2 regions of the Pseudarthrobacter sp. LT1 genome follow, and region 1 is predicted to be linked to the other one. Evidence: predicted binding sites of a transcription regulator. Region 1 holds the regulator's gene; the other holds the start of a gene.
What was found. Region 1 encodes LexA, which represses DNA repair genes until DNA is damaged. Its sites were predicted from a motif close to TCGAACANNTGTTCGA; they were not measured.

Region 1 (3,405 bases):
GGATTTTCCAGGCCGCCAAAGAACACGTAGTTGGAGTCCGACGCGGCGGGCTTGAGGCCCATCCTGGTCAGTTCGGCCACGATGCGGTCCCGCTGCTTCTTGATGTCTTCGACGTCGGCCATGAGCGCTTCCCGGTGTTCGAGCGCTGCCAGGGCGGTGGCCTGGGTGATGGCGGACAGGTGGTACGGCAGGCGGACCAGCCGCAGGGCATCGGTGACCTCGGGTGCAGCGGCCATGTAGCCGAGCCGGGCACCCGCCAGGGCGAACGCCTTGCTCATGGTGCGGGACACGATGAGCCGCTCACGGCCGGGCAGGAGCGTCAGGGCACTGGGAGTTCCGTCATGCGCGAACTCGTGGTACGCCTCATCGACGATGACGATGGCCTGGCTGTCTGCACCGGCGTCATAGACGGCCTCCACGACGTCCAGCCCAAGTCCTGTCCCGGTGGGGTTGTTGGGCGAGCAGAGGAACACGATGTTCGGCTGCAGTTCCTTGACCTGGCGGGCGGCCGACTCCGCGCTGAGGTCATAGCCCTCCGCGCGTTCCCCGGTGATGTACTGCGTGTCTGTTCCGCTGGCCAGCAGGGGGTACATGGAGTACGTGGGCGGGAAACCGAGTGCGGTGCGGCCCGGACCGCCAAAGGCCTGGAGGATCTGCTGGAGGACTTCATTGGAACCATTGGCGGCCCACAGGTTGGTTTCATCGAGCCCATGCCCGAGGTATTCGGCCAGGGCCTTCCGGAGCGCGGTGAACTCACGGTCCGGATAACGGTTCAGGCCCGCAGCGGCCTCCGTCACAGCGGCACTGATGGCGGCGCGCACGTCCGCGGGAACACCATGGGTGTTTTCATTGACGTTCAGCAGGATGGGGACGTCCAGTTGGGGCGCCCCGTATGGGGTCAGGCCGCGGAGGTTGCTGCGGAGGGGAAGCCGGTTCAGACGTTCTAGCTGGTCGTTCACCTGAACAGTTTAGTTGCCGCGGCAACGACCGGAAAATGTGACGGTTCCTGTTCGCCCTCGGCATGTCCCGCGGCCGCCCGCTTCACGTGAGGCGCCAGCGCAGGCAGCGGGCCCTGGCAGCCGGCGGAGGCGGCAGATCCGGCGGCTGCGGACAATCAGTGGGTGGGGACGAAGAGCTGCTGGCCCGGAAGAACGGTGCCCGCGGCAAGGTTGTTGAGCTGGACGATGTCCGCCACGACGTCCCGGGCGTCCCGGTCCGGAGCGACGGCGCCCGCAATGGCCCACAGCGACTGGCCGGACTGCACGGTCACCGTGACGGTGGGCGTCACCGCAAGGTCGGCGGCCGAGTCCGACGCCTTGGCCGGGGAGTGGAAGAGGCCCGAAAGCGACAGCAGGAGTACAGCCAGGAGCACGAGCGGAACTCCGATCAGGACAATCCTCCCCCGGCGGGTCAGCCGCAGGGGCGCGGACGAAGGTGAAACCTGGTGAAGAGATAAAGCTGACATGAACTAAGCCCTCCTGGACTTGCCGTGCTGCCCGGGTGTCCGCCCGCTGCTGCCTTGCCGTTCATATCGCGCCGGGACTTCTCCCGGCCGCGTATTCGAATGGCGCACCTGCTGGTTAGAACACATGTTCGAACTTTGCTTGTTAAGTTTTAGCACCTATCAACGAACAATGTCGAGACTCGCTAGAACAAATGTTTGAAAAAGCAATGTGGCTGGCCTAGTTTTGAAACCACAGAACAACCACCACTGAAGTTGAACAGCAGGGTCTGACAATGACAGTGGGAGTCCTTCCGGCGGCACTGTGGAACAGCGGCACACGGAAGATCCGGCGGCAAGCGAAAGGCATTGGCGAATATGGCAGCAGCAGCCGCCGGGGGCAGGACCGCCCCGCAATCCAAGAGGACAGCCAAGGGCCTGACCCCTCGGCAGAAAAAGATCCTCGAGACCATCCAGCGCTCGGTCAATGAGAACGGGTATCCGCCCTCCATGCGCGAGATCGGCGATACCGTCGGCCTTGCGAGCCTGTCCAGCGTGACCCACCAGCTTTCCCAGTTGGAGAAGCTGGGTTACCTGCGCCGCGACCCCAAGCGGCCGCGCGCCATGGAAGTGCTGATGCCGCTCACGCTGGACGGCGGGGGCAAAGGCGCCGGTGCGTCTCCTGCGCCGCAGGCTGCGGGCGGGGGCGCCACGGTCACCGAACTGCCTACCGCACTGGATACGGCCATGGTTCCTTTGGTGGGCCGGATTGCCGCCGGCGGGCCCATCCTCGCCGAACAGCTCGTGGAGGATGTCATGCCGCTGCCCCGCCAGCTGGTGGGCCAGGGCGAACTTTTCATGCTCAAAGTGGCTGGCGACTCCATGGTGGACGCCGCCATTTGCGATGGTGACTGGGTGGTGGTGAGGCGCCAGGCTGACGCGGCCAATGGGGACATTGTTGCTGCCCTGCTGGACGACGAGGCGACCGTGAAGACGTTCCGCCAGCGCGACGGCCACACGTGGCTGCTCCCCCAGAACACGCAGTACGAACCTATCCTGGGCGACCACGCCACCATCATGGGCAAGGTCGTCTCGGTCCTGCGTTCCCTCTAGCCTGCGCACGCCTGCGCGGCATCCGCGCAGGCGTTGTCCGGCAGTCCGTCAGGAAGCGTCGGCACCAAGCCGGTTGAGCGCGGCCAGCGCCTTGGCGCGGTCGGTGGTGGCCCAGAACGGGGGCAGCGCACCGCGCAGGAATCCTGCATAGCGTTCGGTGGCCAGCCGTGAGTCCAGGACGGCCACCACGCCTTTGTCCCCGGTAGACCTGATCAGGCGCCCGGCACCCTGGGCGAGCCGGATGGCTGCGTGGGTGGCGGAAACGGACATGAAGCCGTTTCCCCCTGCCTGCGCCACGGCACGCGAACGCGCCGTCACCAGGGGATCGTCCGGCCGTGGGAAGGGTATGCGGTCTATTACCACCAGCCGGCAGGATCCTCCGGGAACGTCGACGCCCTGCCACAGGGACATAGTGCCGAAGAGGCAGGTGTCCGGTTCGTCGGCGAATTGCTTGACCAAGGCGGTCATGGTCGACTCGCCCTGGCAGAGAACAGTCATATTGAGCTTTGGCCGGAGGGCGTCGGCGGCCTCTTCTGCGGCCCGCCGCGAGGAGAACAGGCACAGGGCGCCCCCGCCTGATGCCTTGATGAGTGCTTCGAGTTCTGACAGCGCTTCCTGTGACACGCCGCGGCCGGGCTTGGGCAGGTGGCCGGCGACGTAGAGGATGCCCTGCTTGGGATAGTCGAAGGGCGAGCCAACATCCACGCCCGTCCAGCTGGGGGCCCCGTCGCCTACCAGGCCCAGTCCCCCGGCCGCCGGTTCAAAGGCGGAGCCGATGGCCAGGGTGGCAGAGGTCAGCACGACGGTGTGGTGTGCGAAGAGTCCCTCCCGCAGCCTGCCGGCGACGGACA
Region 2 (3,405 bases), 900 kb from region 1:
ATGGACAAGGCCACGATGGAGGCCTGGCTGGACCCGCAGGCTGATGATGCCGCCGCATTGGTTGACCTGGTGCGGTCGGGGGTCAAGGACGCGGCAGCCGACTGGCACGTGGAATCCGTGGGCAAGGAAGTGGGCAATGTCCGCAACAACGGCCCGGAACTGATCCGCCCGGTGGAAGCCCTGTTCTAGCAGCCTCCGCCTGGGCCGGTACCCGTCAGACGGTGACCGTGCCGGCGTCGTCCACTGCCCAGGTGGGGTTGTACGCCACTTCCCAGCGGAACCCGTCAGGGTCGGCAAAATATCCTGCGTAGCCTCCCCATGCCTTGGTGACGGGCTCGGCAACGATGGCAGCACCGGCAGCCGCAGCCTGTTCCATGACGCTGTCCACTTCCTGCGGGCTTGCCAGGTTGTGGCTGAGCGTGATGCCGGGGACGCCGGCGGGAGGACTGGTGCCGGCTTCGGCCTGCATCTGGGTGCTGTCCCAGAGGGAGAGCACCAGCCCATGGTTCACCTGGATGAACAGGACTTCCCCGGCAACCTCGCGGTGAACGGGCCAGCTAAGGCCGTCAACGTAGAAGGCGCGCGAGGCCTCGACGCTGCGGACACCGAGGGAGATAAAGTCGACTCTGGGCTCCATGCTTCGATACTGTCAGATGATGGCGACAATTCAAGGAAACGATAGGGATGCCCGGGCCGACAGGGAACAGCTCGCTGCCGTCCGGGTTGCTGTTGACGAGGTGGATGAGCAGATTGTCACCCTCATCGCCCGCCGCGAACGGCTGATCAGGATCGCCGGCACGCTGAAGGGTGATGACGCCGAGGTTCGCGCCCCGGGCCGGGTGGAGCGGATCATTGAACACGTGCGGGCTGCTGCCGAGAAAAAAGACATTGACCCGGACATCGTGGAGTCAACCTACCGGGCCATGATCTCCGCGTTCATTGAACTTGAACTGCGGATCCATAAAGAAAACAGCTGAGGAATCTTAGGGCGCTTCCTCCACCGGCACCCCGTGCTGGAACTCCCGTCCGTCCGCCTCGCTGAAGGCGGACAGGACATGCCCCTGCCCGAGCCCGTTCAACGCCGTCAGGGGAAAGCTGCCGGTGATGCTGCTCTGTGAGTGGGTGACTCCGGACAGGTCGTAATCCTCCTCGATCCCCTGGTCCCGGTTGAACGCGTAGCAGGCGATGGCCTCCCCGTTCATGAACTCAATGCACAGCCGGCGCTGTGCCGAATAATCCGGCGAGGCCCCCATCAACCCCACCACGTAGGCACCGGATACCGGAATGGTGCCGTCGATATCGAATGTGGCGACCAGGGTGGAGTCCTCGGTCTTGATGCTGGCCTGCTTCAGGAGTGCGTCATCGGTACTCATGCCAACATCCTGCTCCCTGCCGCACGCCCCGTCCACCCCCGCCTATGTTTTGATGCCATCCCGGCGTAGACTGGTTTTATTCGAATACATATTCGAATACCTGTTTGGGGAAAATCGTCGGGGAGGTGCACATGGGCATGTTCAGCGAGTCTGTTGACGTGGTGTGCACCGAAGCCGGACAACCGGAAACGTTGACCTGGGCCGGTGCTTCCTACACCGTCTGCGCCGAACCCCTCCGGTGGTACGAACGCCGGCAATGGTGGGCGGAAGACAGCAGGGCCCCGCTGGGAAGCGGACCGGGCGTGGTGGATCACGAAATCTGGCGCGTGCAGGTGCTGCCTGCCCGGGTGGCCTCCAGTCCCTCAGCGCCGGAAGATGCGGCCGGCGCAGAACCCCTCACTCTTGACCTGACCCGCCATATCCGCAGCAACCGCTGGCGGCTGCTGCGGATCCATGACGCCCTCCGCCACAGAACAGCCTGACCAGTCCAGCATGAGCTTCACCCACCTTCACGTTTCCACGGCGTTCAGCGCCCATTACGGTGTTTCCTGGCCGGAGGAACTGGCCATGGCTGCCGCAGCCGACGGCGCCACAGCCCTTGCCTGTACAGACCGGGACGGCCTCTACGGAACCATCAAGCACCTCAAGGCCTGCATGGCCGCGGGCATCGACCCCATTGTGGGGGTGGACCTTGCAGTGTTTGACGACGACGGTGATCACCGAACGCAGGTGGCAGGCAGGGTGGTGGTGCTGGCCCGCGGCCAAAACAACGGTGCCGGATACCGTGCGCTGTGCCGGCTGGTCTCCGACGCCCACGCAAGGACCTCGGGGAAAGCCGGGGGAGCGGTGCCCGCTGCTGTCACCCGTGCCGAACTGGCTTCCCGCACCCTTGACCCCCAAACCCTTAAGCCGGTGCTCACCGTATTGCTCGGCCCTGATTCGGATGTGGGCCGTGCCATGGGCGGACGGCGCTACCTGCGGCCCCGGACCCTTTTCAAGCAGTGGCTTGACGCAATGCCCGCCGGAACCGTGGTGGCTGAAATAGTCTCCCAACTCAGCGCACCTGGTACCCCGTTGAGCACGGCGCACGCTGTGCGCATGCTCAGGCTCGCCGAGGAACACCAGGTGCCGGCAGTACTCGCCAATGCGGTGAGGTACTGCGCTGCGGACGGAGCACCAACCGCTGACGTCCTGGATTCTGCCCGGACATTGAAGTCCCTGCCCGAACTGGCAGGGGAACCCCTCCTGCAACCCACTGGCCAGGGGTGGCTGAAAACCCCGGCGCAGATGCTGGGGATAGGCAAGGAGATCATTTCAGCAGCCGGTTATGGTGCCGCCGACCTCAAGCAGCTGATGACCCAAACGGAGGCGCTCGCCGATCTCTGCCGGATCGACCCCACCTCAGACATGGGATGGAAACAGCCCGTGGTGCCCGAAGCATCCGTTATTGGCATCAGCCAGGATCCGCACGCTGAGCTCATCCAGCGCTGCCATGCAGGAATCGGCCGGCGGTTCCCGGGAGCCACTGGCAACGCGGAGAAGGAGATCCTGGCCCGCCTGGACCATGAGCTGGGGATCATCCACAACCTGGGCTTCTCCTCATACTTCCTGACTGTTGCCGAGGTGTCCCGGATGATCCAGGACATGGGGGTCAGGGCGGCAGCAAGAGGGTCGGGAGCATCCAGCCTGGTCAATTACCTGATCGACGTCAGCCATGTGAATCCCCTCCAGCACGACCTGATATTTGAACGTTTCCTCTCCAACGACCGCGCCACCCTTCCGGACATCGACATCGACGTCGAAAGCGCTGAACGCCACAACGTCTACCACCGGATCTTCGAACGCTTCGGCTCTGAACGGGTAACCCTGATGAGCATGCAGAACGGATACCGCGCCCGCGGTGCCGTGCGCGACGCCGGTCTGGCGCTGGGCATGGACGACGACGAGGTGGGGGAGATCGCCAAGCAGCTGTGGCGGTTCTCTGCACGAAAATTCCGGGAAGCACTGCAGGAAAAACCGGAACTGCGTGAGT

Region 2: a site for LexA is predicted at 1,454-1,469, ahead of VIK36_RS12045 (DUF6504 family protein). Genes of this name have one in related genera too.

Annotation. Positions count from the first base shown of each region.
Region 1 is NZ_CP141830.1:1,671,535-1,674,939, reverse strand. It holds gene VIK36_RS07875 (histidinol-phosphate transaminase) at 1-959, opposite strand, end outside; gene VIK36_RS07870 (LysM peptidoglycan-binding domain-containing protein) at 1,115-1,465, opposite strand; gene lexA (transcriptional repressor LexA) at 1,820-2,554, shown strand; gene VIK36_RS07860 (ATP-dependent DNA helicase) at 2,603-3,405, opposite strand, start outside.
Region 2 is NZ_CP141830.1:2,571,687-2,575,091, reverse strand. It holds gene VIK36_RS12065 (SOS response-associated peptidase) at 1-189, shown strand, start outside; gene VIK36_RS12060 (VOC family protein) at 215-637, opposite strand; gene VIK36_RS12055 (chorismate mutase) at 654-977, shown strand; gene VIK36_RS12050 (hypothetical protein) at 984-1,373, opposite strand; gene VIK36_RS12045 (DUF6504 family protein) at 1,505-1,855, shown strand; gene VIK36_RS12040 (DNA polymerase III subunit alpha) at 1,866-3,405, shown strand, end outside.